One region of the Ramlibacter sp. MAHUQ-53 genome, then DNA from elsewhere that is predicted to be linked to it. Evidence: predicted binding sites of a transcription regulator. Region 1 holds the regulator's gene; the other holds the start of a gene.

The links. Region 1 encodes FNR, which switches genes on or off when oxygen is low (the NO sensors DNR and NnrR bind a similar motif). Its sites were predicted from a motif close to TTGATNNNNATCAA; they were not measured.
Positions count from the first base shown of each region.
Region 2: the regulator FNR is predicted to act here: its motif matches at 13,220-13,233, upstream of ACT80S_RS00790 (universal stress protein).

Region 1 is NZ_JBQWTS010000002.1:420,582-435,276, reverse strand. Features, by position in the region: gene hemN (oxygen-independent coproporphyrinogen III oxidase) at 1-782, opposite strand, end outside; gene ACT80S_RS05505 (universal stress protein) at 800-1,240, opposite strand; gene ACT80S_RS05500 (TraR/DksA family transcriptional regulator) at 1,391-1,762, shown strand; gene fnr (fumarate/nitrate reduction transcriptional regulator Fnr) at 1,770-2,564, opposite strand; gene ACT80S_RS05490 (response regulator) at 2,589-2,975, opposite strand; gene ACT80S_RS05485 (response regulator) at 3,089-3,733, opposite strand; gene ACT80S_RS05480 (PAS domain-containing sensor histidine kinase) at 3,730-4,806, opposite strand; gene ACT80S_RS05475 (hypothetical protein) at 4,874-5,122, opposite strand; gene ACT80S_RS05470 (FixH family protein) at 5,162-5,449, opposite strand; gene ccoG (cytochrome c oxidase accessory protein CcoG) at 5,466-6,908, opposite strand; gene ccoP (cytochrome-c oxidase, cbb3-type subunit III) at 6,918-7,853, opposite strand; gene ACT80S_RS05455 (cbb3-type cytochrome oxidase subunit 3) at 7,865-8,002, opposite strand; gene ccoO (cytochrome-c oxidase, cbb3-type subunit II) at 8,016-8,642, opposite strand; gene ccoN (cytochrome-c oxidase, cbb3-type subunit I) at 8,661-10,094, opposite strand; gene ccoS (cbb3-type cytochrome oxidase assembly protein CcoS) at 10,162-10,299, opposite strand; gene ACT80S_RS05435 (heavy metal translocating P-type ATPase) at 10,302-12,593, opposite strand; gene ACT80S_RS05430 (universal stress protein) at 12,676-13,119, shown strand; gene ACT80S_RS05425 (universal stress protein) at 13,187-13,609, shown strand; gene ACT80S_RS05420 (hypothetical protein) at 13,654-13,986, opposite strand; gene eda (bifunctional 4-hydroxy-2-oxoglutarate aldolase/2-dehydro-3-deoxy-phosphogluconate aldolase) at 14,078-14,695, opposite strand, start outside.
Region 2 is NZ_JBQWTS010000001.1:166,185-180,879, reverse strand. Features, by position in the region: gene ACT80S_RS00870 (malonate--CoA ligase) at 1-40, shown strand, start outside; gene ACT80S_RS00865 (hypothetical protein) at 147-1,784, shown strand; gene ACT80S_RS00860 (DUF535 family protein) at 1,706-2,530, opposite strand; gene ACT80S_RS00855 (GNAT family N-acetyltransferase) at 2,749-3,198, opposite strand; gene ACT80S_RS00850 (hypothetical protein) at 3,258-3,503, shown strand; gene ACT80S_RS00845 (sulfite exporter TauE/SafE family protein) at 3,559-4,374, opposite strand; RNA gene ssrS (6S RNA) at 4,435-4,614, opposite strand; gene ACT80S_RS00835 (cell division protein ZapA) at 4,744-5,097, opposite strand; gene ACT80S_RS00830 (DUF904 domain-containing protein) at 5,112-5,324, opposite strand; cobalamin riboswitch at 5,359-5,602, shown strand; gene ACT80S_RS00825 (TonB-dependent receptor domain-containing protein) at 5,680-7,506, shown strand; gene ACT80S_RS00820 (ABC transporter substrate-binding protein) at 7,517-8,326, shown strand; gene ACT80S_RS00815 (bifunctional adenosylcobinamide kinase/adenosylcobinamide-phosphate guanylyltransferase) at 8,319-8,912, shown strand; gene ACT80S_RS00810 (ABC transporter substrate-binding protein) at 8,909-9,931, shown strand; gene ACT80S_RS00805 (FecCD family ABC transporter permease) at 9,928-10,911, shown strand; gene ACT80S_RS00800 (ABC transporter ATP-binding protein) at 10,908-11,681, shown strand; gene ACT80S_RS00795 (cobyric acid synthase) at 11,740-13,185, shown strand; gene ACT80S_RS00790 (universal stress protein) at 13,333-13,770, shown strand; gene crcB (fluoride efflux transporter CrcB) at 13,877-14,254, opposite strand; gene nth (endonuclease III) at 14,266-14,695, opposite strand, start outside.

The DNA of each region.
Region 1 (14,695 bases):
AGGTCGATGGCGATGATGCGCCGCTGCGGCTTGAAGCGCTCCGGCAGGTGCGCGTAGGCATAGAGCGCGATGCGGTCGGGCCGCAGCTGCGCCACCTGCGACAGCGTGCGCGCGAACGACTCCGAGGTCTGCTTCGGCAGGCCGTAGATCAGGTCCACGTTGACCGACTCGAAGCCGATGCGGCGCGCCTCGTCCACCAGCGCGAAGACCTGCTCCACGGGCTGGATGCGGTGCACCGCCTTCTGCACGTCGGGGTCGAAGTCCTGCACGCCGAAGCTGACGCGGTTGAAGCCCAGGTCGGCCAGCGCCTGCAGGCGGGTGGCGTCCACCGTGCGCGGGTCGACCTCGATCGAATACTCGCCGCCGGGCACCAGCGCGAAGTTGGCGCGCAGCATGGCCATGAGCTGGCCCAGCTCGGCGTCGCTGAGGAAGGTGGGCGTGCCGCCGCCCAGGTGCAGTTGGCTCACCGACTGCCCGCGCCCGAGTTCGGCGACATGCAGGGCCACCTCGCGCGCCAGGTACTCGAGGTACTCCGCGCCGCGCTCATGGTGCTTGGTGATGATCTTGTTGCAGGCGCAGTAGTAGCACAGGGACGCGCAGAACGGGATGTGCACGTAGATCGACAGCGGCAGGGACGAGGGCTGCTGCCCGCGCTGGCGCAGGGCCTGCGCGTAATCGCCGGCGGTGAACGCCTCGACGAACCGGTCGGCCGTGGGGTAGGAGGTGTAGCGCGGCCCGTTGATGTCGAAGCGCTGCAACAGCTCGGGCGAGATGGTGTTCATGGCGTCCTGCGGATTCCTCAGCGGGTGACGAGCACCGGCACCGGCGATTGCGCGACGACCTTCGCGGCCACGCTGCCCAGCACTACGCGGGCGATGCCGGTGCGGCCGTGCGAGCCGATGACGATGAGGTCGGCCTGGGTGTCGCGGGCGGTCTCGAGCAGGCCCTCGATGACCGAGACATCCTCGACGAGGCGGGTGACCAGGGGCACCGGGGCGCCGCCCTCGGCCGACATGCGGGCCACGCGGGCATGGGCCTCGGCGCCGTGCACGCGCGCAGCCTCCATGTAGGCGTTGAAGCCCATGGGGTTGGCCTCGCCGATGCCCAGGTAGGGATAAGGGTCGACCACGTAGAGCGCGGTCAGCGTCGCCCCATGGGTGCGGGCGAGGGAAATGGCCAGCGTGGCGGCGTGGTCCGAGGCGGCCGAGCCGTCGGTGGCCAGGAGGATGCGCTTGAACATGGTGTGACCTCTCAGGGGAAGTGACGTGTTGGCGGATGATGCGACGGGATGCTCCCGCCGTGGTTGATTCGGGTCAATTGACAGGTCGCTTGCAGGCCACAGAATCGGCTCCATCTGACCGTATCGCCCCGACTGAAAGGCCCGACGACCATGACCACCTTCCAAGCCGAGATGACGCCCCGCTTCCAGCAGCTGCTCGAGCGGCGCGAGGCCGAGCTGCGCGCGTTGCTGGCCGAGGAATCGGCCCGCGACCAGGCCGAGGCGCAGGCGCGCGAGCCGGGCGAAGCGGTGACCGACTTCAAGGACCTGGCCGACGCCGAGACCAGCACCGCGGTGCACGAGATGCAGCACACGCACGCGGTGCAGGAACTCGAGGCGGTGCAGGCGGCGCTGCTGCGGCTGGCGCGCGGCCAGTACGGCCAGTGCCTGGCGTGCGGCGAGCCCATCGAGCTGCGCCGGCTGGAGGCGCTGCCGACGGCGCTGCGTTGCATCCGCTGCCAGTCGCTGGCCGAGACCGCCTGAGCCAAGCTCAGTGCACCCGGCTGTCGAAGGCCCGTCCCAGGGCCTCGAGGTCGAGGATGCGGATGTGGCGCTTGTCCACCTCCAGCAGGCGCTGCTGCTGGAAGGCCGAGAACGTGCGGCTCACCGTCTCCAGCTTCATGCCCAGGTAGCTGCCGATCTCGGCGCGCGACATGCGCAGGTGGAACTCGCTGGCCGAGTAACCGCGCGCCTTCAGGCGCTGCGAGAGGTTCAGCAGGAAGGCCGCCAGGCGCTCCTCGGCGTTCATGCTCCCGAGCAGCATCATCAGGCTGTGCTCACGCACGATCTCGCGGCTCATGAGGCGGGCCATCAGCATCTGGATGTCGGCGCTGCCGCTGGCCAGCTCGCTCAGGTGGGTGTAGGGGATGGCGCAGACCTCGGCATCCTCCAGCGCGGTGGCGGCGCTGGCGTGGCGGCCGTGGGCGACGCCGTCCAGGCCCATCAGCTCCCCGGCCATGTGGAAGCCGGAGACCTGCTCGCGGCCGTCCACCAGCATCAGGCTGGACTTGAAGGTGCCGCTGCGCACCGCGTAGATGAACTGGAACTTGTCCCCCCCGCGATAGAGCTCCTCGCCGGTGCGCACGCGGCGGCGGCCGAAGCGCAGGCCGTCCAGGCGCTGCAGGTCCGCGCCGCTGAGGCCGCAGGGCAGGCACAGGTCCTTCAGGTGGCAGTTGGAGCACAGGGTCTTGAGCGGCGCGGCGCCGCAGCCGGCGCCCTCCGAAGACTCCGTCACGGAGCGGCGCGGCACGACGCGGACGGGAGCGATGGCGTGTTCGTGGTTCATGCGGGGGTCTCTCTCGTGGGGTGTTCAGTGATGGACGCGGCTGCCGGCATCGGCGATCGCGTCGGGCAGCTGCTCGAAGTCGCTGCTCTTGTCCAGGAAGCTCGCGGCGCCCTCGCCGAGGTAGCGCTTGCGGTAGGCGGGCGCGGCGTTGTTGCTGAAGACGACGAAGGCGATGCCCGGGGCCGCCTCGCGCACCGCCTTGAGCACCTGCAGGCCCGTGCCGCCCTCGAGCTGGACATCGAGCACGACCACCTCCGGCCGGCTGGCCAGGATGCCCTCGATGCAGCCTTGCGGCGTGGCCGCCTCGCCGACGACCTCCATGTCGTGCTCGCCGAGCAGGTTGGCCACGCGCGAGCGGATCGGGCCGGAGTCGTCGGCCAGGAAGACGCGGGGATGGGAGCTGGGTGCCATGGACGTGACTGTGCCGCGTCCGCCGGCTCTTGCCCATCAGTAAGAGCTGAATTGCTGGCTAGGAATCGTCTGGAACGCGGCCTAGGACTCGTCCTAGGCCGCCAGGGCGGCGCTCAGATCTCGGTGGCGTCCGCCAGCCCGTGCTTGATGGCGTAGCGCACCAGGTCGCTGGGGTTGCCCAGGCCCAGCTTGTGCATCAGGTTGGATTTGTGGGTGCTCACTGTCTTGACCGACAGGCTCATGCGCTCGGCGATCGCGGTGACCGAGGCGCCGGCCACGAGCTGCTGGAACACCTCGAACTCGCGGGCCGACAGCGCCTCGTGGGGCGCCGCCTCGCGGCCCGGCATGGCCCCCAGGGCCAGCTGCTGGGCCACCTCGGCGGTGACGTAGGCGCCGCCGTCGGCGATCTTGCGCAGCGCCTGCTCCAGCTCGGCGGGCGCGCTTTCCTTGGTCAGGTAGCCGCTGGCGCCGGACTTGATGGCCCGCACCGCGTACTGGGTCTCGTGGTGCATGGACAGCACCAGGATGCGCACGCGCGGCCGCTCGGCCTTCACCAGCTTGATCAGCTCCATGCCGCTGCGCCCGGGCATGGACAGGTCCAGCACCAGCAGGTCGAACTCGGCCTCGCGCACCCGCTGCAGCACCTGGGCGCCGTCGGCGGCCTCGCCCACCACCTGGAAATCGGGCACGCGCGCGAGGATGCCCTTGAGGCCCTCGCGCACGATGGCGTGGTCATCGGCCAGGACGACGCGGATCATGTGCCGGCCCCCTGCCCCGCCGGCGCCGGGATGCGCGCCGCGACCCGCGTGCCCTCGCCCGGGGTGGACTCGATGGACATCGTGCCCTCCAGCAGCTGGGCCCGCTCGCGCAGGCCGATCAGTCCCAGCGACTGCGGCTTGCGGCCGGCGCCGGTGTCGAAGCCGACGCCGTCGTCGCGCACCTCGATCACGATCTGCCGGCCAGCGCGCGCCACGCGCACCCACACGGTCCGCGCCCGGGCATGCTTGGCGACGTTGGCCAGAGACTCCTGCACGATGCGGAAGACGGCCGTGGCGTAGGGCTCCTCCAGTTCGAGGGACTCGTCGAGGTCCAGCTCGCAGTGCACGCCATGGCGCTGCGTGAAGCTCTGGGCCAGCCACTCGATGGCGGGCACCAGGCCCAGGTCGTCCAGCACCAGCGGGCGCAGGTCGGCGGCGATGCGGCGGGTGGCGGCGACGCTGGCGTCCAGCATCTGCAGCATGCCGCTGACCTTGGCCGCCGCAGCCTCGGGGTCGCGGGCCAGGTGGTCGCGCAGCCAGATGGCGTCCATCTTGAGCGCGGTCAGGGACTGCGCGAGCTCGTCGTGCAGCTCGCGCGCGACCCGGCTCTTCTCCTGCTCGCGGATGGCGGAGGCCTCGGTGGCGAAGCGCGCCAGGTCCTGCCGCGCCCGCATCCGCTCGGTGACGTCACGCAGGATCACGGAGAAGACCTTGCCGTGGTCGGTGTCGATCTGGGAGATCGAGGCGTCCATGGGGAACTCGGTGCCGTCGGCCCGCAGCCCCCACAGGACGATGCCGTCGCTGCCGCCCTTGCGGCGCGAGGTCACGCCGGTCGCGGCAAAGCGGCGCACATGGTCGGCGTGGCTGGCGCGGAAACGCTCCGGAATGAGCATGGACAAGGGCTTGCCCATGACCTGGTCGGCGCGCCAGCCGAAGATCTGCTCGGCGGCGCGGTTGTACAGGACGATGCGCTCGGCGTCATCGATGCTGATGATGGCATCCATGGCCGTTTCGAGCAGCGCGGCGAGGCGCTCGGCGGCGTCGGGGACGCTCAGCGATGAAAAAGGGGGCACGGAGTACTGCGGTCGTGGCGACTTCGCAAATTACAGCACAAGGCCCGTCCCCCCGGGCGCGCCCCCCTCACTCGTGCGCGTGCGCCGGCCCGTGGGTGTCGTGGGAGACCAGCGTGAGGGCCGTCACGCTCGAGGCGATGCAGGCCGCCCAGAAGACGAAGAAGCCCACCGTGTAGACGGCCTGGCGAGACCAGCCCAGGGGGTCCCCCGCCCAGCTCAGGTCCAGCGGGTCGACGACAGCGAAGACGGCCGCCTCCAGCAGGCAGGCAGCCAGGAAGGCGGGCCAGGCCACGGCCATGATCAATTTGCTCCACATCGGGTTGCGTCCTCCTGTGAAACGATTGTGGACCCGGACTCAGTTCGCCGCGCTAGGGGTTAGCGCGTGGTTGCGGCCCTGGACGGCCGGCATCATCGCCTTGCCGCCCTCGCGCTCGGCCAGGGTCTTGTTGATCTCCAGGCCGCGGCGGTAGTAGTCCTCGGCCACCAGCGGGTCGGGCGTGCGCAGGGCCAGCACCAGGGTGATGACGCCGGCCACGATCACGGCCGCCGGGCCGGCGATCAGCAGCCACACGTGGCCATGGGCCCACCACGGGCGCGAAGGGGTGGCGGGGGAAGTGTCGGAAGCGGGGGGACGGCGGTCCATGGCGGCTCCTTCCCGGTCACTGCCGGGGCATCAGGAAGACGGATTTCTCGGTCACTTGCGCGTCGCCGGAAACAGTGGCGATGTGGAAGCGGATCTTGTGCGAGCCCGGCGCGGCGCTGCCGTACGGCACCTGCAGGCGCAGGGCGACCCAGCGCGATTGCGCGGGCTCCACGTCGGCCTCGGCCTCCGAGGCTACCACCAGGCCGGGCAGGCCCTCGGCGGTGAAGCGGTAGGTCTGGGGCTTCTCGGTGGCGTTCATCACCTGCAGCCGGTAGACGTTCTCGATCTTGCCGCCGGCAACGATGCGCGCCAGCGCGGCGCGGTCACGCACCACGTCCACCTTCAGCGGCGTGCGCAGCGCCAGGCTCAGGGCCACGCCGAAGGTCAGGGCGCCCAGGATCACCGTGTACAGCAGCACCCGCGGGCGCAGCACCCGCCGCCACATGCGGGCGCGGTCCCAGCCCTGGGACTGGGCGTTCTGCGTGGTGAAGGAGATCAGCCCCCGCGGGTACTGCATCTTGTCCATCACGCTGTCGCACACGTCGATGCAGGCGCCGCAGCCGATGCACTCGTACTGCAGGCCGTTGCGGATGTCGATGCCGGTGGGACACACCTGGACGCACAGCCCGCAGTCGATGCACGACCCCAGCCCCTTGGCCTTGAAATCGTCCTTGCGCCCGCGCGTGCCGCGCGGCTCGCCGCGCGCCGTGTCGTAGCTGACGATCAGGGTGTCCTTGTCGAACATCGCGCTCTGGAAGCGGGCGTAGGGGCACATGTACTTGCACACCTGCTCGCGCATCCAGCCGGCATTGCCGTAGGTGGCGAAGCCGTAGAAGAACACCCAGAACACCTCCCACGAGCCCATGCGGGTCTGCAGGAACTCCATGCCCAGTTCGGTGATGGGCGTGAAGTAGCCCACGAAGGTGAAGCCGGTCCAGATCGAGAACCCGATCCACAGGAAGTGCTTGAACCACTTCTTGACCAGCTTCTCCAGGGACATCGGCGCGCCGTCGAGCTTCATGCGCTGGGGGCGGTCGCCCTCCACGTGGCGCTCGATCCACAGGAAGATCTCGGTGTAGACCGTCTGCGGGCAGGCGAAGCCGCACCACAGGCGACCGGCCACCGCGGTGAACAGGAACAGCGACAGCGCGCTGATCACCAGCACGCCGGTCAGGTAGATGAAGTCCTGCGGGTACAGCACGTACCCGAAGATGTAGAAGCGCCGGGCGGCCAGGTCGAACAGCACCGCCTGGCGCTCGCCCCACTGCAGCCACGGCAGGCCGTAGAAGACGATCTGCGTGAGCCACACGAACAGCCACCGCCAGTTGACGAACCGGCCGGTGACGGAACGCGGGTAGATCTTCTTCTGCGCCTCGTAGAGGGACTGGTAGACGTCCCCATCGTCCGCCGGGACCGGCGTGATGGGGATGACCTTGGGCTTCGGCGCGTGATCAGGCATTCGGACAGCTTAGGGCTTCGGCGCAGCCGCCGCCTGCGTGGGGGCGGGCTTGTTCGACAGGCCCCACACATACGAGGCCAGCACGTGGATCTGCTCGGGGGTGAGCTTGCCCTCCTGGGCCGGCATCGCGTTCACCTTGCCGTTGTTGACGATGTTCACGATCGCCTGCTCGCCCCAGCCATGCAGCCAGGTGTCGTCGGTCAGGTTCGGCGCGCCCAGGGCCGGGTTGCCCTTGCCGTCCATGCCGTGGCAGGCGGCGCAGGCGCCGAACTTGGACTTGCCCAGTTGCGCGCGCACCGAGTCGTGCGGCGCGTTGGACAGGCTCAGGACATAGTGCGCGACGTTGCGCACGTCCTCCGGGCTGCCGACGGCGGCGGCCATGGGGGGCATGTTGCCGATGCGGCCCTTGGTCAGGGTCTCGGCGATCTTGTCGGGCGAGCCGCCGTGCAGCCAGTCGGCATCGGTCAGGTTGGGGAAGCCCTTGCTGCCGCGGGCGTCGGAACCGTGGCACTGCGCGCAGTTGTTCATGAACAGGCGCTCGCCGATGGCCATGGCCTGCGGGTCACCGGCCAGGTCCTCGGCCTTCTTGGACGTGAACTGGGCGTACAGGGGCGCGAGCTCCTGCTTGGCCTTCTCCACTTCCGCGGCATGCAGGCCGGCGGTGGTCCAGCCCAGCTTGCCGGCGTAGCTGCCCAGGCCCGGGTAGGCGACCAGGTAGCCCAGCGAGAAGACGATGGTGATGACGAACAGCCACATCCACCAGCGCGGCAGCGGGTTGTTCAACTCGGTGAGGTCCTCGTCCCAGACGTGACCGGTGGTGTTGTCGGTCGCGGCCACGACCTTCTTGCGGGCGGTGACCCACAGCAGCAGCAGGCAGCCGAAGATGCCCGCCAGGGTGATGGCGGCCACGAAGACCGACCAGAAATTCGAGGTGAAGTCGCTCATGGTGGGCGCCTTTAATCTTGTTGGAACGGGATCGAGGCCGCATCCTCGAAGCGGCTCTTGTTGCGGCGGGCATAGGCCCAGGCCGCGATGGCCAGGAAGGTGCCGAGGGAAACCAGCGTGGCCACGATGCGCGCGGTGGTGATGTCCATGGGGCGTTCCTCCTTACTTGAGGGCCAGGCCCATGCCCTGCAGGTAGGCCACCAGGGCGTCCATCTCGGTCTTGCCCTTGAGCTGCTCGGGCGCCTTGGCGATCTCCTCCTCGGAGTACGGCACGCCCACGGCGCGCAGCGCCTTCATGCGGGGCTGGATGCTGGCCGGATCCAGCGTGTTCTTCTCGAGCCAGGGGTAGGCCGGCATGTTGGACTCGGGCACCACGTCACGCGGGTTGACCAGGTGGATGCGGTGCCACTCGTCCGAGTACTTGCCGCCCACGCGGTGCAGGTCCGGGCCGGTGCGCTTGGAGCCCCACTGGAACGGGTGGTCGTAGACGAACTCGCCGGCCACCGAGTAGTGGCCATAGCGCAGCGTCTCGGCGCGGAACGGGCGGATCATCTGCGAGTGGCAGTTGTAGCAGCCCTCGCGCAGGTAGATGTCGCGGCCGGCCAGCTGCAGCGGGGCGTAGGGCTTGACGCCCTGCACCGCCTCGGTGGTGGACTTCTGGAAGAACAGCGGGACGATCTCCACCAGGCCGCCGATGGCGACCACCAGCAGGATCAGGACGATCATCAGGAAGTTGCTGGTCTCCACCTTCTCGTGGGAGAAGCCGGTGCTCTGATTTGCGTTGCTCATGTCGAAACTTCCTTCGCGTCAGGCGTGGGCGGGCGCCGGGACATTGGCGTGGACGGCGCGGCCGTTGGCCACCGTCATCCAGACGTTCCAGGCCATCACCAGCATGCCGGCGAGGTACAGCACGCCGCCGAGGACACGGATCACGTAGAAGGGGTAGGTCGCCTTGACCGACTCCACGAAGGTGTAGGTCAGGGTGCCGTCGGCGTTGATGGCGCGCCACATCAGGCCCTGCATCACGCCGGCAATCCACATGGCGGCGATGTACAGCACGATGCCGATGGTGGCCACCCAGAAGTGGACCTCGATGGCCTTGTTGCTGAACATCTTCTTCTGGCCGAACAGGCGCGGGATCAGGTAGTACAGCGAGCCCATGGAGATCAGGCCCACCCAGCCCAGGGCGCCGGAGTGCACGTGGCCGACGGTCCAGTCGGTGTAGTGGCTCAGGGCGTTGACGGTCTTGATGGACATCATCGGGCCCTCGAACGTGCTCATGCCGTAGAAGGACAGGGACACGATCAGGAAGCGCAGGACGGGGTCGTCACGCAGCTTGTGCCAGGCCCCCGAGAGGGTCATGATGCCGTTGATCATGCCGCCCCAGGAGGGCGCCAGCAGGATCAGGGAGAACAGCATGCCCACCGACTGGGTCCAGTCCGGCAGCGCGGTGAAGTGCAGGTGGTGCGGGCCCGCCCACATGTAGGTGAAGATCAGCGCCCAGAAGTGGACGATCGACAGGCGATAGCTGTAGACGGGGCGCTCGGCCTGCTTCGGGATGAAGTAGTACATCATCCCCAGGAAGCCGGCGGTGAGGAAGAAGCCCACGGCGTTGTGGCCGTACCACCACTGGATCATCGCGTCCTGCACGCCGGCGTAGGCGGAATAGGACTTCATCAGGCCGGCGGGGACCGCGGCGCTGTTGACGATGTGCAGCAGGGCCACGGCGATGATGAACGCGCCGTAGAACCAGTTGGCCACGTAGATGTGGCGCACCTTGCGCATGCCCACGGTGCCGAAGAACACCACCGCATAGGCCACCCAGACCAGCGCGATCAGGATGTCGATCGGCCACTCCAGCTCCGCGTACTCCTTGCCCGAGGTGTAGCCCAGGGGCAGCGAGATGGCGGCGGCCACGATGACGGCCTGCCAGCCCCAGAAGGTGAAGGCGGCCAGCTTGGGCGCGAACAGCGGCACGTGCGAGGTGCGCTGCACCACCCAGTAGCTGGTGGCGAACAGCGCGCAGCCGCCGAACGCGAAGATCACCGCATTCGTGTGCAGTGGCCGCAGGCGGCCATAGGAGAGCCACGGGATGCCGAAATTGAGTTCAGGCCAGGCCAGCTGGGCGGCGATGAACACGCCAACCAGCATGCCCACCACCCCCCAGACCACGGCCATGAGGGAGAACTGCCGGACCACGGTGTCGTGGTAGCGAGCGGGAGCGAGAGAGTCCGTCGTCATGGGTAAATCGCCTTTTTGGATACCCACGCAGTCTCTGGCGCTTCTCGGGGATAACCCTTGATTCAGGTCAATCCCCGTGAAGAATGCGCTCGCCCTCGGCGTCGAGTGACTCGAACTGGCCACGCCAGACCGCCCACCCCAGGCCCGCCAGGATGAACAGGGCCAGCACGATGGACAGCGGAATGAGTACGAAAAGAATGTCCATGCCTACTCCACGGAGGGCACGCCAGCCAGGCGCGCGGAATTCATCACCACCAGCAGGGAGCTGGCCGCCATGCCCAGGCCGGCCAGCCAGGCCGGCATGAGGCCGGCGATGGCCAGCGGCACGCAGGCGGCGTTGTAGACCGCCGCCCAGGCCAGGTTCTGGCGCACCACCGCGCGGGTGCGCCGGGCCTGCGCCACCAGGGTCGCCACCGCGGACAACTGCCCGCCCTGGGCGACCACGTCGCTGCGCGACTGGGCCAGGGGCACGCCCTCGCCCATCGCCACCGAGACGTCGGCGCGCGCCAGCACGGGGCCGTCGTTCATGCCGTCCCCCACCATCACCACGCGCCGGCCCTGGGCCTGCAGCGCCTGCACCCGGGCCAGCTTGTCCTCGGGGCTGCAGCCGGCATCCCAGTGGTCGATGCCGGCGCGCGCCGCCAGGCGCTGCACCGCCGGGGCACGGTCCCCGGACAGCAGCCGCACCTCCAGCCCCAGGGCGCGCAGCGCGCGCACCGCGGCCTCGGCGTCGGGGCGCAGGGTCTCGGCCAGGTCGAAGCTGGCGATCCAGCCGGATTCGTCGGCCAGGTGCACCTGGGCCGAATCACCGGACTGCGCGGGCGCGCCGCAGAAGGCGGCCGACCCCAGGCGCAGCAGGCGCCGGGCGAAGGGACCCGCCGCCGGCCGGCCCTCCAGGCCCTCGCCCGGGTGCTCGCGCACCGCCTGGGCCACCGCCACCGGCGCGGGGTGCACCGCCACCAGGGCCCGCGAGGCGGGGTGCAGGGAATGCGCCGCCAGGGCGGCGGCCGCGGCCAGGACCTCGGCCGGGTCGGCGCCTTCGCGGCAGCGGGTGGCGGCCACGCCCATGGCGTCGCGCGTGAGGGTGCCGGTCTTGTCGAACACCACGGTGTCGGCCGCGGCCGCCCCGTCGAGCGCCTGCAGCTGGCGCACCAGCACGCCGCGCCGCGCCAGCGCGCCGGCGGCGGCGAGCATGGCGGCCGGCGTGGCCAGCGACAGGGCGCAGGGGCAGGTCACGACCAGCACCGCCACGGCCACCGACAGCGCGTGGGCCGGGCCCGAGGGCCACCACCAGGCGGTCGCCACCGCGGCGGCGGCCAGTACCGCCAGCAGGAAGGGGCTGGCGATGCGGTCGGCCAGCCGCGCCAGGCGCGGCTTGTCCACCGAGGCGCGCTCCATCAGGGCGACGATGCCGGCGTAACGGGTGTCCTCGCCCAGGCGCTCCACCCGCACTTCGAGCGAGGCGGCCAGGTTGTGGCTGCCGGCGATCACGGCGTCGCCGGGACGGCGCGCCAGCGGCTGCGACTCGCCCGTGAGCAGGGCCTCGTCGACCCGGCTCTCGCCGGCCTCCACGAGGCCGTCGGCCGGAAACACCTCGCCGGGCAGCACCCGCACACGGTCGCCCACCGCCAGCCGGCGCACCGGCACCCGTTCCCAGGCGCCGGCAACCTCGGCCCAGCGCTCGACGCTGGCCGGCAGCGCCCGCATCAGGGCCTCGAGCGCGCCGGCGGTGCGGTCACGCAGGCGCTGCTCCAGCAGGCGGCCGGACAGCAGGAAGAACACGAACATGGTCACCGAGTCGTACCAGACCTCGCGGCCCCAGGGACCGGACGGGTCGAAGGTGGCGGCGGTGCTGGCGGCGAAGGCGATGGCCAGGCCCAGGGCGACGGGCACGTCCATGCCGACGCGGCGATGGCGCAGGTCGCGCAGCGCCGCGGCGAGGAAGGGCCAGCAGGAGAACACCATGACCGGCACCGTCATCATCCAGGCGCCCCACCGCAGCAGGGCCTCGATGTCGGGCGTGATGTCGCCGGGCGCGGCGATGTACAGCGGCCACGAGTACATCATGGCCTGCATCATCCCGAAGCCGGCCACCAGCCACCGCCACAGCAGCACGCGCTGGGCGCGGCGGCGCGGCTCGGCGTCGAGCAGGTCGCCGGCGGGCACCGCGCCGTAGCCCGCGGCGCGCAGCGAGGCCAGCCACTGGGACGGCCGGGCCTGGCCCGCATGCCAGACCACGCGGGCGGTGGCGGCCGGGCCATTGACCTCGACGGCCTCGACCCCGGGCACGCGGCCCAGCGCGTCCTCGACCGCCAGGGTGCAGGCGGCGCAGTGCATGCCCTCGATCGCCAGGTACGACTCCCAGCAGCCCTCGCGGCCCGGCAGCGGCCGCCCGAACGCGGACCACTCGGCGGCGTCGTCCAGCGCCGCCCAGGCCGCATCGGCAGGCGCCTCGGCAGCGGACGGGAACGACGGGGCCAGCGGGGCAGGAGACGCCATGGCCGGAGGCTACCCCATCCGGCAGGCCGCGGGATTGACTGGCATCAACGCCAGCAGCCGCCGCAGGCGATAAGCTTTCACCATGTACCAGTGCATCCTCGTCGCCACCGACGCCTCGGCGCTCGGGCGCAAGGCCGAACAGGCCGCGATCGGGCTGGCCGCGAGCACCGGCGCGAGCCTGGTGGCGGTGCACGTGGTGCCGGACTATCCCCTGAGCCTGTTCGAGGGCCGCGACTCCATGCCGCCGGAGGAAGTCGCGCGCATCGAGGACGAGGGCTGCTCGCGCGGCCAGGCCGTGGTGGACGGGGTCGTCGAGGCCGCCGGCGCCCTGGGCGTGGCGGCGCGCGGCGTGCTGGCGCGTTCGGACCATGTCGCCGACGCGGTGCTCGCCGCCGCGCGCAAGCACGGCTGCGACCTCATCGTCATGGCCTCCCACGGGCACCGCGGCGTCCGGCGCATGCTCCTGGGTAGCGAGACCCAGAAGGTCCTCACGCACAGCGCCATCCCGGTGCTCGTGCTGCGCTGACGCGCGTTGACGGTACCATCCGGGCCAGGACCAACCCCATCGACAACAACAGCAAGGAACACACTCCATGAAGATCGTCCTCGCCGCCGACGGCAGCCAGTACACCAAGAAAGCCCTCGCCTTCCTCGTGACCCACGAGAGCCTGGCCGGCCCCGACGACGAAGTCATCGTCCTGAACGTGCAGCCCCAGCTGCCCCCGCGCGTGCGCACCGCCGTCGGCGCCGACGTGGTCAAGGAGTACCAGCAGGACGAGTCCGAGAAGGTGCTGGCCCCGATCCGCAAGTTCCTGGACAAGCACGACATCAAGTTCCGCTGCGAAGCCTCGGTCGGCGTGCCCGACGAGCAGATCCTCAAGGCCACCAAGAAGGCCAAGGCCCACATGATCGTGATGGGCACCCACGGCCACGGCATCCTGGGTCGCGCCCTCCTGGGCAGCGTCGCCCAGAAGGTGGTGACCGGTGCCGAAGTGCCGGTGATGCTGGTCAAGTAAGGGCCGCGGGCGCGACCCGCAGCCGCCGCGCCGCGCTCGGCCCCTCAGTGCTGGCGGGGCGGCCGGTACGCGGGCGGCGTGCGCCCCTGGGGCTGCTGGGCGAGGCGGGTCCACAGTTCCACCTCGTCCACCTGCGCATCCCAGTAGCGGCCATAGAGCGTGGGGCCGTAGCGGTGCATGAACAGCGCGATGCGGGCGGCGTCCCGGTCGCCGCGGTTGGCCAGCGCCACGAAGCGCGCATAGGCCGCCAACATCCGCTCGGCGCGATAGAGGTTGGCGGCCTCGCCGAACTCCTCGTCCGCCGGCGCCGCCTGCGCCAGGCCGGCCCCGATCACCACGCCGAAACCCGCAGCCACCCGCCCGAGATGCCATGCCATATCATCGCTCCTTCGCGCCGAGGAGCGATTTATAGTTCATTCTGACCACGATCAGGCAGGCGGCGGCCAGCCTGCCGGGTGACGCCGGGCGTCAGGCGCGCAGGGCCGCGGCCTCGCGCGCCAGCTGGGTGATGCGCGCCCAGTCGCCCTGCTTCACCGCGTCGGCCGGCGTGAGCCAGGAGCCGCCCACGCACACCACGTTGGGCAGCGCCAGGAACTCCTTCGCGTTGGCCGCCGACACGCCGCCGGTGGGGCAGAAGCGCGTGTCGGTGAACGGGCCGCTCCAGGCCTTGAGCATGGCCGGCCCGCCCGCCTGCATGGCGGGAAAGAACTTCAGTTCGGTGTAGCCATCCTCGGCGGCGGCCATGATCTCGCTGCCGGTGGCCACGCCGGGCAGCAGCGGCAGGCCGAGCTCGCGGCAGGCGCGGCCCACGGCCTGGGTGTAGCCGGGGCTCACCGCGAAGCGGGCGCCCGCGTCGCGGGCGGCGCGGGCATCGGCCACGCTGCGCACCGTGCCGGCGCCGGCCACCGCACCCGGCACCTCGCGCGCGATCGCCTCGATGCAGGCCAGCGCCGCGGGCGTGCGCAGGGTCACCTCCAGCATGCGGATGCCGCCCTCCACCAGCGCGCGCGCCAGCGGCACGGCCTGGGCCACGTCCTCGAGCACGATCACGGGAATGACGGGAGCGTCCTGCATCACCTGCAGGGC
Region 2 (14,695 bases), on a different contig from region 1:
GAACCTGCTGCGGGACCAGTACAAGTCGCTGTTCGCCTGAGGGGCGCCCGGCGGCGGCGCCGTGCGCGGCGCAGGCCGCCGGCCACGGCGCGGCCGCGCGCCCGGCCGACGCCGGGGCGCCGTGGCCGGGCCTAGCGTGCCGGGCCATGCGAGCCTGCATTCCGTGGCGGGGCGCGGCCGGCGTCGCCTGGGTGGCGGCCGTCACCGCCGCGGCCGACGGCTTCCACATCGTCACGCGCTTCCTCTGGATCGGCGGCCACGGGCTGGCCGACCACGCCCGCCGCGCGGTGTTCCTGGGCGAGCACCTGGCGGCGGCGCTCGCCGTCTATGCCTGCAGCCGCCTCGAGCGGCGCCTGGCCTGGCCGCTGCTGGCCCTGTTCGGCCTGGGCCTGGCCGCCGACCTGGCGGCCCACGCGGCGCTGGGGCGGCCGGCCTCGCTGTCGAACATCGCGGTGTTCCAGGCGGCGGCCGGCCATGTGGTGCAGGCCTGGCATGAATTCCCCGGGCCCGCGCGCCGGGCGGCGGGCTGGACGCTGCTGCTGCTCGCGCCGCTCGTGCTGCTGGCCGGCCCGGCGCCCGGGAGGAGGGCCCGGCGCCTGGCGCTGGCCTCGGTGGCGGGCCTGCTGGCCCTGTATGCGGCCACGCTCGCTGTGCGCGGCGAGCAGGCGCTGATCGGCTTTCCCAAGGGCTTCGCCTACGGCTTCGGCGCGGCGGCGGTGGCCGTGGACGCCCGCCTGCAGGCCGGCGGCGCGGGCGCGGTGCGGGTGCCGCGCGAGGACCGCACCCATGCCGCCTCGCGCGTGGTGCTGCTGGTGGACGAGAGCATCCGGCACGACGTGTTCGCGCGCGTGTTCGACGCCGGCGCGGCCGGCGCGATCGACTACGGCCTGGCCCGCAGCGCGGCGAACTGCTCCGCGTCAGCCAACCTGCTCCTGCGCAAGGCGGGCTGGGTGCGTACCGGCGAGGCGTCGGCGCCGGTGCGGGCCTACGAGAGCCTGTTCTCGCTGGCGCGCCGGGCGGGCTACGCCACCGCCTATGTCGACACGCAGAACGTGCTGGCCGAGCCCGGCGCGCGCAATTACTTCGACCCCGCGGAGCTCGCCGCCGTGGACCGGGTGGTGGCCGTGCGCGGCCCTGCCCACGGGCGCGACCCGGCCTCGCTGCGCGCGCTGGGCGAACTGCTGCGGCCGGCGCGGGTGTTCGTCATCGTCAACAAGGTGGGCGCGCATTTCCCGTACGCGGAGATGATCCCGCCCGGGCTGCGCCGCGGCGCGCGCCTCGCCGACTACGAGGTCGCGGTGCGCGTGAACGCCGCGCAGTACCTGGCGCAGGTGGCGCGCCTGGTGGGGGAGGGCACGGTGGTCTTCTACACGTCGGACCACGGGCAGGACTTCGATGCGCCCGTGCCGCACTGCAACGTGGGCGCCCAGGTGCGCGACGCGGAGTACGCGGTGCCCTTCGTGGTGCTCGCCGGCGATGCGGCCACCCGCGCCGCGCTGCGCCAGCGCCAGCCGCGCCTGCACGGGCGGCTCGGCCACCTCGAGGTGGCGGAGTCGGTGCGCAACGCGCTGGGCTATGCCTTCGACGACGTGGACTCGGTCTACAAGCCGCCGCGCCGCCTGCACCACGGGCTGTGCGCCATCCACGGCCCGCCGCGGCCCTTCTTCGGCATGGGGCCGCGGTGCCGGCCGCAGCCGGCGGCCGGTCAGGCCCAGAGCGATTCGCGCAGTTCGTCCAGCACGGCGCGCCTGCGGCGGATCGCGGCGCGCTTGGACGAGGGATAGTCCTCGATCGGGCGGGCCTCCTGGAACAGCGGGATGTCGTAGTTGCCGCGCGCATTGGGCGTGCCGCCGACCAGCGCCCAGGTCTCGTCGTAGCGCAGGTGGCGCTGCTTGGCCCGCTTGAAGACGCGATAGACCAAGCTGTTCCAGCTGTGGTTGCGCGTGGCGATCGCCTCGATGCGCCCGACGCCCCAGCGCAGGCACAGCGCGCGCAGGGCCTCGACCACCAGGGTGCGGGGCTGCAGGCCGTGCAGGTCGCGCGTCGCGTCGCGGAATTTCTCCAGCGCGTCCTGGGTCATCCCCTGCAGGCCGCCGACCCGGCACACCGCCTGGCCGCCGTCGGCGTCGAGGGAGAAGGTCAGGGCCTTGTAGCGGTCGTCACCCTTCCACAGGCTCAGGGTGATATTGCCCTCGCGGAGGAAGCGGCCTTCGCAGCTGAGGGTCAGGCGGTAGGGCTGCGTGTCGCGGCCGCTGAGGGTGCACACGGTGCGCTCCTCGCCGGCGAGCAGGCGCCCGTACAGGCCTTGCCCCAGCAGGTCATGCTGCAGCCGGTGCGAGTGGATGAGGCTTCGCACCCGCTCGGAGGTGCTCAGTCGGTGGTCGTAGAAGGGGCGCTGCGCCTGCAGCAGCAGCATCGGCAGCAGCGGCAGGTCCGCCATGGAGGGCGTGTTGCGCAGGTGGCCGTACCAGCGGTCGAGGCTCGGGCCGAGGAGCAGGTGACGGGCCGCGAAGCGCATGCGAACGGACAAGGGCAGGCGGCCTTCGACTCGACACACGCCAAGGGCCCAGGGCAAGTGGGCAAAAGGCATGCGGTCGATGCTAGGGGCGCGGCCAGGGGGGTCGACCCTCGGAATTTGCTTAAGACGAGGCGGCTACCCGCGGCGCTTCCAGGTGTGAATTCGGGGTCGATCCGCCGGACGTTCTACGTCAAAGGTTTTGATTTCGGCCCGGCCGGCCGGCCGGGGCCTCAGCGGTCCCGGACCACGTAGCGCACGAAGCCGTCGGCCCTGGCGAAGCGGTCGTAGAGCCGGCGCGCCTGCGTGTTGTCCTCGCGGGTCATCCAGTACAGGCGTGACCAGCCCTCGGCGCGCATCGCGCCGCGCAGCCACTCGAGCAGGGCGGTCCCCAGGCCGCGGCCGCGCGCCGAGGGCAGCACGTACAGGTCCTCGAGGTAGCACACGGGCTGGGTCTCCCAGGTGGCCTCGTGGACCACGCAGGCGGCGAAGCCGTAGACCCGGCCCTCGACCTCGGCGACCACGCACATGACCGAGGAGTCCGGGTCGAGGATGCGCTGCCAGGTGCGGTCGGTCACCTCGTCGGGCAGCCGGGCGCCGTAGAACTGGCAGTAGCCTCGCCACAGCGAGCGCCAGGCGGGTTCGTCGGCGGGGAGGGCGGCGCGGATCACCAGGGCGGTCATGGGTGCATTGTGCCGCGCGTCCTACAGACCTCGGGGCGGCCGCTGCCTAAGGTGGGGCCATGGCCACCGCCACGCCGCCCGCCGTCGACCTCGCCGCCGAGTCCGTGGCGGGCGAGGAAGACCCCGGCGCGGCCATCGAGCTGCCGGCCGCCCCCATGGCCCCGGGCGACCAGGCGCCGGCGGGCACGCCCGGCACGGGCGAGGGCGTCTGCCCCCGCTGCGGCGGCAGCGGGCGCATCGGCGAGACGGAGTGCCCGGACTGCCTGGGCACCGGGCGGATCATCGAGGGGATCGGGGGCGGCTGACCCCGGGAAGGACGGTGCAGGACCGTGCGGGCGGCAGGGCCGCCCGCGGACCGGATCAGGCGGTGAAGCCCTTGTAGGCCATGTAGGCGGCCAGCACGTACAGGATGCTGGCGAACACCTTCTTCAGCTGCTTCACCGGCAGGGCATGGGCCGCCCTGGCGCCCAGGGGCGCAGTGAGCACGCTGGCCGCGGCGATCACCACCAGGCCGGGCACCCAGATGTAGCCGAACGAGCCGGCGGGCAGGTCCTGCACGCCCTGGCCGGCGAACACGTAGCCCACCACGTTGGCCACCGCGATCGGGAAGCCCAGCGCCGCGCTGGTGGCCACCGCGTTGTGGATCGCCACGTTGCACCAGGTCATGAAGGGCACGCTGATGAAGCCGCCGCCCGCACCCACCAGGCCCGAGAGGAAGCCGATGAAGCCGCCGGCGCCGAACTGGCCGGCGGTGCCGGGCATCTGCCGCGTGGGCTTGGGCTTCTTGTCCAGGAACATCTGCGTGGCCGAGAAGCCCACGAAGAGCGCGAAGAACAGCGCCAGCCACGAGCCCTTGAGGAGGGCGAACACGCCCAGGCTGCCGGCCATGCTGCCGGCGACGATGCCGGGCGCCAGCCGCCTGACGATGTCCCAGCGCACCGCGCCGCGCTTGTGGTGCGCGCGCACGCTGGACACCGAGGTGAAGATGATGGTGGCCATGGAGGTGGCGATGGCCATCTTCACCGCCAGGTCGGGCGAGACGCCGCGCGCGCCGAGGATGAAGGTGATGAAGGGGACCATCAGCATGCCGCCGCCGATGCCCAGCAGGCCCGCCAGGAAGCCCGTGCCGATGCCCAGCGCGAGCAGCTCGGCCACGAGGAGAGGTTCGAGGATCATCCGTCGCCCGTCGTTCTTGTTGTCGTGGGTGCCGTCCGTTGCGGACGGCACGAGGGGAATGAGGCGTCTGCAGATGCCACCGGACCGGCATCCTGAACCGGGGGTTCAGGTGGGCCAGGTCACCCCCGCGTTGGGATCATCTGACGCGAGACGTTCACGCTCACGGGGTTTGTTCCAAGCCCGAGCTCGTAGAGCATTGGTTCAAGGAAATATAAAGCCCGGCGCGCACTGCAGACACCCGCGATTGTAGGCGCTGCGAGGCCGCTTCCGAAGGCTTAACACCTGCCGCGATCCCGGACTCGTCGAGGGCGGTTTGACAGCCGCGGCTGCCACTGAACTGCACGGACCCCGGGGCCGCGCGGCGGGTGTTCAGAGCAGCTGGCCGTCCTGGCCGAGGGCCTGGTCCAGGCGCTGCACCAGCTGCGCGAGCCGGGCCTGCGAGGCGTCGTCGTCGAGGGCGCCGGCATGGCCGGACGCGCCTTCCGCGGAGGCCGCGGGCGCGGCCGCTGCAGCGGCTGCGACCGGCTTGTCGGCCAGGTCGAAGGCCAGGTTCAGGGCCGCCAGCACCGCGATGCGGTCGCGGGCCTTGACCTTGCCGGCATCGCGGATGCGGCACATGGCGCCGTCCACCTTCTCGACCGCGTCGCGCAGGCGCGCCTCGCCGCCGTCGGGGCAACCGAGCAGGTAGCTCTGGCCCATGATCTGAACTTCGATCTGCTTCATCGGGGGGGCGGCCCTCAGGCCGCGTTCTTGGCCTCGGGCAGGCGCTCGAGGAGGGCGTCGACCCGCGAGCGGGCCGCCGACAGGCGCGACTTGAGGGAGTCGCGTTCCTGCGTGAGCGTCTCGACCTGCGCCTGCAGCAGCGCGTTCGTGCGCTGGAGTTCCTCGTGGCGCACCAGCAGGCGCTCGACGCGTTCGGCGAGCTGGTCGATCTGGGAGACGGTGGACATGGGGCCAAATTGTAGGGTTTGGTAAAGGTCGGGCTTCTACAATGTTCGGGTTGGTGCTCGCGGTGTGGTTCTCATGCCGCAGTTCAACGGGAAGCAGGAAGGCACGGCCCCGGCCACGCCCAACCTGCGCTGCCCCCGCAACGGTAAGCGGAGCGTGCGAGCCTGTCGGCGCGCACCCGGTTCCATCACGAAGTGCCACTGGGCCGCCCTCGGGCGGCCTGGGAAGGCGATGGCATCGATCCGTCAGCCCGGATACCGGCCAACGAGGTGGCGGTGCGCGCCTGGCGCGCGCCGCCGTAATGCCCAATGCACTGGCGGGGAACCTGGTGCGGGCGACAGACCTTTGCAGTTATCCATGAACCATCGTGCGTACCGCACGCCGCGCCATGCCGCGGTCGTGCTCGCCGTGGGCGTCGCCGCCTCGCAGGCCGCCCTTGCCCAATCCTCCGCTTCCGCCACCGCCCTGCGCGAGACCGTCGTCACGGCCACCCGCACCGACAGCCGCGCCGACGAACTCGTCAGCGAGGTCGTGGTGATCGAGCGTGCCGCCATCGAGGCCGCCGCCGGCCGCACCCTGCCCGAGCTGCTGGCGCGCGAGGCCGGCCTGCAGTTCGCCTCCAACGGCGGCTTCGGCCAGCTCTCGAGCGTGTTCATCCGCGGCACCTCGTCGCGCCACGCGGTGCTGCTGGTCGACGGTGTGCGACTGGGCTCGGCCACCGCCGGCATCCCGATCTGGGAGACCCTGCCGCTCGAGGCGATCGAGCGCATCGAGGTCCTCAAGGGCCCGGCGTCCGCCCTCTACGGCAGCGACGCCGCCGGTGGCGTGGTGCAGGTCTTCACCCGCAAGGGCCAGCAGGGCTTCCGCCCGGGCGCCAGCGTCACCGCGGGCAGCCGCGGCCACGCGCAGGCCACCGCGGGCTTCGCCGGCGGCGAGGGCCCCCTGGGCTACTCGCTGGGTGTCCAGCGCACGGTGGACGGCGGCTTCTCCGCCACCAACCCGCGCCAGCCCTGGAACTACAACCCCGACCGCGACCCCTTCCGCCAGGACGCGTTCAACGCCTCGCTGCGCTACGACATCAACCGCGACTGGCGCGCCGACGCCTCGGTGCTGTACTCCGACGCCATCTCGCACTTCGACGACGGCCCCGGCCTCGACGCGCGCAGCGCGCTGCGCGCCTCGGTGGTGCAGGGCGGCGTGAAGGGGCGCCTCCTGCCGGCCTGGCAGACCGAGCTGCGCGTGAGCCAGGGCACCGACACCAACAACAGCATCCAGGCCTCGTGGCCCGGCTCCTACCGCACGGCGCAGAACCAGGTGACCTGGCAGAACACGGTCGACACGCGCCTGGGCGCCGTGCTGGCCGGCCTGGAACAGCGCGTGCAGAAGGTGACCAGCACCACGGCCTACGTCGTCAAGGAGCGCACCATCGACGCCGCCTTCGCCGGCCTCAACGGCTCGGCCGGCGCGCACAGCTGGCAGGCCAACCTGCGGCATGACCGCAACTCCCAGTTCGGCAATGCCGACACCGGCTTCGCCGGCTACGGCTATCGGCTCTCGCCCGCCTGGCGCGTGCATGCCTCCTATGGCACCAGCTTCGTCGCCCCGTCGTTCAACGACCTGTACTACCCGGGCTGGAGCAACCCGCTGCTGCAGCCCGAGCGTGGCCGCAACCGCGACCTGGGCCTGGCCTGGAGCGAGGGCGCGCACGAGGTCAAGCTGGTGCACTTCGACAACCGCATCCGCGGCTTCATCACCAGCGGCATGGCGCCGGTCAACGTGCCGCATGCGCGCATCGACGGCTGGACGCTGGGCTACACCGGCCGCGTCGGCGCCTTCGCGCTGCGCGCCTCGGTGGACTCGCTGGACCCGCGCGACGAGGTCACCGGCCGCCGCCTGCCGCGCCGCGCCGACACCAACGCCACCGCCGGCGCCGAGTGGGCGCGCGGCGACTGGCGCCTGGGCGGCACGGTGCTGCACGTGGGCCAGCGCTTCGACGACACGGCCAACACCAAGCCGCTCGATGCCTACACCACGCTCGACGTGCATGCCGCCTGGCAGTTCGCGCGCGACCTGAGCCTGCAGGCCCGGGTGAACAACCTCACCGACCGCAAGTACGAGACGGTGCTGGGCTACAACCAGCCGGGTCGCTCGGCCTACCTCACGCTGCGCTGGCAGCCCAAGTAAGCTCGCAGCCATGAGCCTGCCCCTGCGAGGTCCCCGCCGCATCGTCTGCCTCACCGAGGAGACGACCGAGTGGCTGTACCTGCTGGGGCAGGAGGCGCGCATCGTCGGCATCTCCGGCTACACCGTGCGGCCCCGCCGCGCGCGGGACGAGAAGCCGCGCGTCAGCGCCTTCCTCAGCGCGAAGATCGACCGCATCCTCGCGCTGGAGCCGGACTGCGTGTTCGGCTTCTCCGACCTGCAGGCGGACATCGCCTCGGCCCTGGTGCGCCAGGGCGTGCAGGTCACCGTTTTCAACCAGCGCAGCGTGGACGAGGTCTTCGCCATGCTGTGGCAGGTGGCGGCCCTGGTGGACCAGGCCGCCCGCGGCCAGGCGCTGCTGGATGCGATGCGCGCCCGGCTCGACGCCATCGCCGCCGAGGCGCGCGCCTTGCCGCGCCGCCCGCGCGTGTTCTTCGAGGAGTGGGACGAGCCCGCCATCAGCGGCATCCGCTGGGTCAGCGAGCTGCTGGCCATCGCCGGCGGCGACGACATCTTCCCCGAGCTGGCCCGCCAGCCCCTGGGCAAGGACCGCATCGTCGCCGACCCGCTGGAGATCGTGCGCCGCGCGCCCGACCTCATCATCGGCTCCTGGTGCGGCAAGAAATTCCGCCCGGAGAAGGTGGCCGCGCGCCCCGGCTGGCAGGACGTGCCGGCGGTGCGCGACGGGCAGCTGTTCGAGATCAAGTCCGCCGACATCCTGCAGCCCGGCCCCGCCGCGCTCACCGACGGCGTGGAGCAGATGCACCGCCTGGTGATGGACTGGGGCCGCCGCCATGCGTGAACTGCGCATCGCCCGCAGCGAGTTGATCCTCGGCGGCGACGCCGGCGGCAAGCTCGCCCGCGCCCAGGCCCTGGCCGATGCCTGGCTGGGGCAGGGCGCCGGCCACCGCGTCGTCTACATCGCCACCGCCCAGGCCTGGGACGCCGACATGCGCGACCTGGTGGACCGGCACCGCCGCGAGGGCGGCGAGCGTTCGCGCATGGTCACGGTGGAAGAACCCACCGAGCTGGCCCATGCCCTGGGCACGCAAAGCCGCGCCGACACGCTGATCGTGGTGGACTGCCTCACGCTGTGGCTCACCGCCTCCCTGATGCAGGCGCTGCTGCCGGACGAGTCGGATGCCGCGCAGGCCCAGGCGCACGCGCCGGCCACGCGTGCGCCCACCCTGGCCGACGCGGTGCGGGCGTGCGCCGGCCCGCTGGTGCTGGTGAGCCACCAGCTCGACGCCGCCGCGCTGCCCGCCCGCAAGGACAGCGAGGCCTTCCTCGAGACCCTGGGTGCGCTGAACCAGCAGGCCGCCCGGGCCTGCGAGCGGGTCACCCTCATGGCGGGGGGCGACGCGCTCACGCTGAAGGAGGCGGAATGAGGCCGGCGGGCGGGCCGGGGCGCGCGTCGGTGGGCCTGCGGGTGGCCGGCCTGGCCCTGGCGGTGGGCCTGCTGGTGCCGTGGCCGGGGCGGCAGGCGGTTGCCGCGACGCCTGCGCCGCGCAACGGGCCCGGGGCGACCGTGCCGACGGCGTCCGCCGCCGCATCCCCGACGGCCGCGACGCCCGCGGCGCCCGCAGCGCCCGCCATCGTCGACGACCGCGGCGTCGCCGTCGCCCTCGCCGCGCCGCCGCGGCGCATCGTCACCCTGCTGCCCTCGCTCACCGAGACCGTCTGCGCCCTGGGCGCCTGCGACCGGCTGGTGGGCGTGGACACCTACTCGAACTGGCCCGCCGAGGTGCAGCCGCTGCCCCATGTGGGCGGCCTGGACGACGCCCAGGTCGAGCGCATCGTCGCCCTGCGGCCCGACCTGGTGCTGGCCGCCCACTCCACCCGCGCCGTGCCGCGCCTGGAGGCGCTGGGCCTGAAGGTCGCGGCGCTGGAGCCGCGCACGCTGGAGGACCTGCGCCGCGTCGTCGGCCAGGTCGACCGGCTCCTGGGCACCCAGGCCGGCCCGGCCCTGGTGCGGCGCATCGACGCCGACCTGGAGGCCGCGGTGCGCGCCATGCCCGCCGCCCTGCGCGGCACCCGCGTCTACGTGGAGGTGGCCAGCGCCCCCTATGCGGCCAGCGAGTCCTCCTTCATCGGCGAGCTGCTGGCGCGCATCGGCGCGGCCAATGTCGTGCCCGGCGCGCTGGGCCCGTTTCCCAAGGTCAACCCCGAGTTCGTCGTGCGCGCCGACCCGCAGGTGATCATGGTCACCGACCGCGTCGCCGAGTCGATGGCGCAGCGCCCCGGCTGGTCCCGCATCCGCGCGGTGCGCGACGGCCGCATCTGCCGCTTCAGCCCGCAGCAGGGCGACGTGCTGGTGCGCGCCGGCCCGCGCCTGGCCGAGGCCGCGCGCCTGATGGTCGACTGCCTCCAGGGCCGCCTGCGGGGCGGCCAGGGAGGCGCCTCGTGAACCCGCGCGCCCCCCTGCCGCTTGCCGTGGCGCTGGCCCTCGCCGGCCTGGCGCTCCTGGTGGTGGGCGCCTGCGTCGGCAGCGCCGGCTGGGAGCCGCTGTCGCCGGCCGACGCCTCGGCCGCCACCATCCTCTGGGAGATCCGCGTGCCGCGCACCGCGGGCGCCTGGCTGGCCGGCGCGCTGCTGGGGCTGGCGGGCGCGGTGGCCCAGGGCCTGTTCCGCAACCCCCTGGCCGACCCCTACCTGCTCGGAAGCGCCACCGGCGCCAGCCTGGGCGTCGCGCTGCTGCTGGCGGCCCTGGGCCTGTCGCCGGCCGCGGCGGCGGGCTGGGGCGCGCGCCTGGGCATCACCGGCGCGGCCTTCGCCGGCGCGGTCGGCGCGGTGCTGCTCACGCTGGCCCTGGCGCGCGGCGTGCAGCACACGCTGCGGCTGCTGCTGGCGGGCGTGATCGTGGGCATGGTGCTCGGCGCGCTGGCGGCGCTGGTCCTGTTCCGCGTGCCGGAGGCCCTGCGCGCGATGCAGGGCTTCATGCTCGGCACCACCGGTTTCCTCGGCTGGGGCGCGGTGCAGCTGCTCGCGCTGGCCCTGGCCGCCGCCCTGGCCGTGGCCCTGGGCTGCAGCCGCGCGCTGGACGCGCTCTCCCTCGGCGAGTCCACTGCCGCCAGCCTGGGCGTGGCCCTGGGCCCGGTGCGGGTGGCGCTGGTCGCCATCCTGGCCCTGGCCACCGCCGCGGCGGTCGCCCAGGTGGGCCTGATCGCCTTCATCGGCCTGGTCGCGCCGCACCTGGTGCGCTCGGCGGTGCGGCCCACCCATGCCTGGCTGCTGCCGCTGGCGGCCCTGGCCGGCGGTGCGCTGCTGGTCGCGGCCGATGTCCTCGGGCGCTGGCTGGTGGCGCCGCAGGAGCTGCCGGTGGGCGCGGTCACCGCCGTCCTGGGCGGCGGCTACCTGCTGTGGCTGATGCACCGGAGGCCGCTGTGAGCGCGGCGCTGGCCTGCGCCGGCCTGCGCGTCGCCCTCGACGGGCGCGAGGTGCTGCATGGCCTCGACCTGCGCCTGCCCGCCGGCCGCTGGACCGCCCTGGTCGGCCCCAACGGCGCGGGCAAGACCACGCTGCTCAAGTCGCTGGCGCGGCTGCTGCCCGCGCGCGGCGAGGTGGCCTGGCTGGGGCGCGACCCGGCCGGCCTGCCGGCGCGCGAGCGCGGCCGGCTGCTCGCCTGGCTGGGGCAGCAGGAGCCGGGCGGCGGCGACCTGCGGGCGCAGGATGTCGTGATGCTCGGGCGCCTGCCGCACCAGGGCTGGCTGGCCGGCCCCTCGGCCCGCGACCTCGCGGCGGTGGAGGAGGCCATGCGCCGCACCGGCAGCTGGGAGTGGCGGTCCCGTGCCCTGGGCCAGCTCTCGGGCGGCGAACGCCAGCGCGTGCTGCTGGCGCGGGCGCTGGCGGTGCAGGCGCCGATCCTGCTGATGGACGAGCCGCTGGCCAACCTCGACCCGCCGCACCAGGCCGACTGGCTGGCACTGGTGCGCGAGCACGTGCGCGGCGGCGGCACCGCCGTCACCGTGCTGCACGAACTGAACATGGCGCTGCATGCGGACGAACTCGTCGTCATCGTCGAGGGGCGCATCGCGCACCAGGGGGCCTGCGACGCGCCCGCCACGCACCGCGCGGTCGAAGCGGCCTTCGGCCAGCGCATCGCGGTGCACCCGGTGGGCCGCGCCTGGGTGGCGCTGCCGGTGGAGGACCTGGGGTGAACGCGCCGCGCCGTGCCGCCCGGGGCCCGCGTGCGCCGCGCCAGGCGCAGGGGCCCGCATGACCGCCCGCTGCGTGATGGTCTGGGGCGCCACCAGCGGCGCCGGCAAGAGCTGGCTCGCCACCGCACTGTGCCGGTGGTATGCCGGCCAGGGCCTGCGCGTCGCGCCCTTCAAGGCGCAGAACATGAGCAACAACGCGCGCGTCGCCGAGGGCGGCGAGATCGGCAGCGCGCAGTACTTCCAGGCCCTGGCGGCGCGCCGCACGCCCGAGGTGCGCATGAACCCGGTGCTGCTCAAGCCCGAGCGGGACACGCACAGCCAGTTCGTGCTGCTCGGGCAGGTGGACGCCGCGCTCACCGCCATGCCCTGGCGCGAGCGCAGCGCGGCGGTCTGGCCCCACGTGGCCCGCGCGCTCGACGCGCTGCGCGCCGAGAACGATGTCGTGGTCATCGAGGGCGCCGGCTCGCCCGCCGAGATCAACCTGCGTGACTGCGACTACGTCAACCTGCGCACCGCCGACCATGCCGACGCGCGCTGCCTGCTGGTCGCCGACATCGACCGCGGTGGCGCCTTCGCCCACCTGTACGGCACCTGGGCGCTGCTGGAGGCCGCCGAGCGCGCGCGCATCCGCGGCTTCGTCCTCAATCGCTTCCGGGGCGACCCGGCCCTGCTCGAGCCCGGCCCCGGGATGCTGCAGGCGCGCACCGGCGTGCCCACCGTGGCCACCCTGCCGATGTGGCGTGACCACGGCCTGCCGGAGGAGGACGGGATGTGGGAGGGGTGGGCCGGCGGCGCCGCCGGCTGGGCCCCCGGCGGCACGCGCATCGCCGTCATCGCCTACCCGCGCATCAGCAACCTCGACGAATTCCAGCCCCTGCGCCGGCTGCCCGGCGTGCAGCTGGCGTGGGCGCGCGAGCCGCGCCAGCTGCAGGGGGCCGACTGGGTGGTCCTGCCCGGCTCCAAGCACACCAGCGGCGACCTGGCCTGGCTGCGCGCCCAGGGCCTGGATGCCGCCATCGCCGCGCATGCCGCGGCCGGCGGCCGCGTGCTGGGCATCTGCGGCGGCCTGCAGATGCTCGGCGAGGCCCTGGTCGACCCGCACGGCATCGACGGCAACGCGCCCGGCCTGGGCCTGCTGCCGGTGGTCACCCTGTTCGAGCCGGACAAGCGCGTGCGCCGCACCGAGGCGGTGTTCGCTGCGGTGCCGGGGCCGTGGCAGGCGCTGTCCGGCCTGCGCGTGCGCGGCTACGAGATCCGCCACGGCCGCACGGCGCAACACCCGGGCATGGGCGCCGGCCTGCCGGTGCTGCCCGGCGGCCTGGGCTGGTGCGACGCCACGGGGCGGGTGCTGGGCGTCTACCTGCACGGACTGCTCGAGGACCCGGGCGTGCTGCGCGCGCTGTTCGGTGCGAACGTGCCGACCCTGGACGACGTGTTCGACGGCCTGGCGGCCTGCCTCGATCGCCATGTCGCGCCCGGCGTCCTGCGCGGGCTGCTCGACTGAGCGCGCCGGCCGGGTCCGCCGCCGGGGCGGACCGTTGACCCCGATCAAGCCGTGCGCCTACTGGCGTTTACACCTGTTGCGGGCAGGTTGCCTCTCCCACAGGCCGGGGTCTATGCTGGAAGCATCACCAACCCGGTAGGAGGCAGCATGTACAAGAAGATCCTGATGGCATACGACGGCAGCGAGGCAGGCCAGCGGGCCCTGCTCGATGCCTGCGAGGTGGCGCAGTGGAACCAGGCCGGCATCGTGCTCGTGGCGGTGATGCCCTCGACCCTGGCCTTCGTCGGCCTGGAGGGCGGCGTCTACGACGCCGAGCTGGAGACGCGCGAGCGCAAGAAGTTCGAGGGCATCCTGCAGGACGGCATCAAGCGCCTGGAGGCCGCCGGCTTCAAGGCCACCGGCGAGGTGGCCCAGGGCGAGGCGGTGGAGGAGATCACCCGCGCCGCCCGCAAGGCCGGGGCCGACCTGATCGTGGTGGGCCACAAGCACCTGGACAGCTGGGCCGCCCGCTGGTGGCGCGGCTCGGTGTCGGGCGCGCTGATCGAGCACGCGCCGTGCAGCGTGCTGGTGACCATCACGCACTGAGGCGCCTGGCCGGGGCGCGTGGGCCTGGCGCCCGGCGCGGGCCTCAGGCCTCAGGCCTCAGGCCTCGGGCCTCAGGCCTCAGGCCTCAGGCCTCAGGCCTCAGGCCTCAGGCCATCACCCAGCGCGCCATCCGCAGCCCCACCCAGGTGAGGGCCAGCGAGCCGGCCAGGTGCATCGCCGCCAGGGCCAGGGCCTGGCCGAAGCGCTCGGACTGCAGCAGCTGCACCGTCTCCGCGGAGAAGGTGGAGAAGGTGGTCAGGGCGCCCAGGAAGCCGGTGACCAGCGCCAGCCGCCAGGCCGGGTCCAGGTGCGGCAGGGCCTGGAACACCCCCACCAGCAGGCCGATCAGCCAGCCGCCGGCCAGGTTGGCGGCCAGCGTGCCCAGGGGCACCCAGGTGCCGCCGGTGTTCAGCCACAGGGCCAACTGCCACCGTGCCAGCGCGCCCAGCGAGGCACCCACGCACAGCACGAAGACGGTGAACACCGGCCGGTGCCTCAGCGCTTGCCGGCGGGCGCCGGCGTCTTGGGCTTGAAGTCGCAGTAGCGGGCGACCGCGCACTCCCAGCAGCGCGGCGTGCGCGCCTGGCACACGTAGCGGCCATGCAGGATCAGCCAGTGGTGGGAGTCCACCGCATAGGCCGCCGGCACGCGCCGTTCCAGCGCCAGTTCCACCTGCAGCGGGTTCTTGCCGGGCGCCAGGCCGGTGCGGTTGCTGACGCGGAAGATGTGCGTGTCCACCGCCATGGTGGGCTGGCCGAAAGCCACGTTCAGCACCACGTTGGCCGTCTTGCGGCCCACGCCGGGCAGGGCCTCCAGCGCCTCGCGCGTGGCGGGCACGCGGCCCTGGTGCCGCTCCACCAGGATGCGGCAGGTCTCCAGCAGGTTGCGTGCCTTGGTGCGGTACAGGCCGATGGTCTTGATGTAG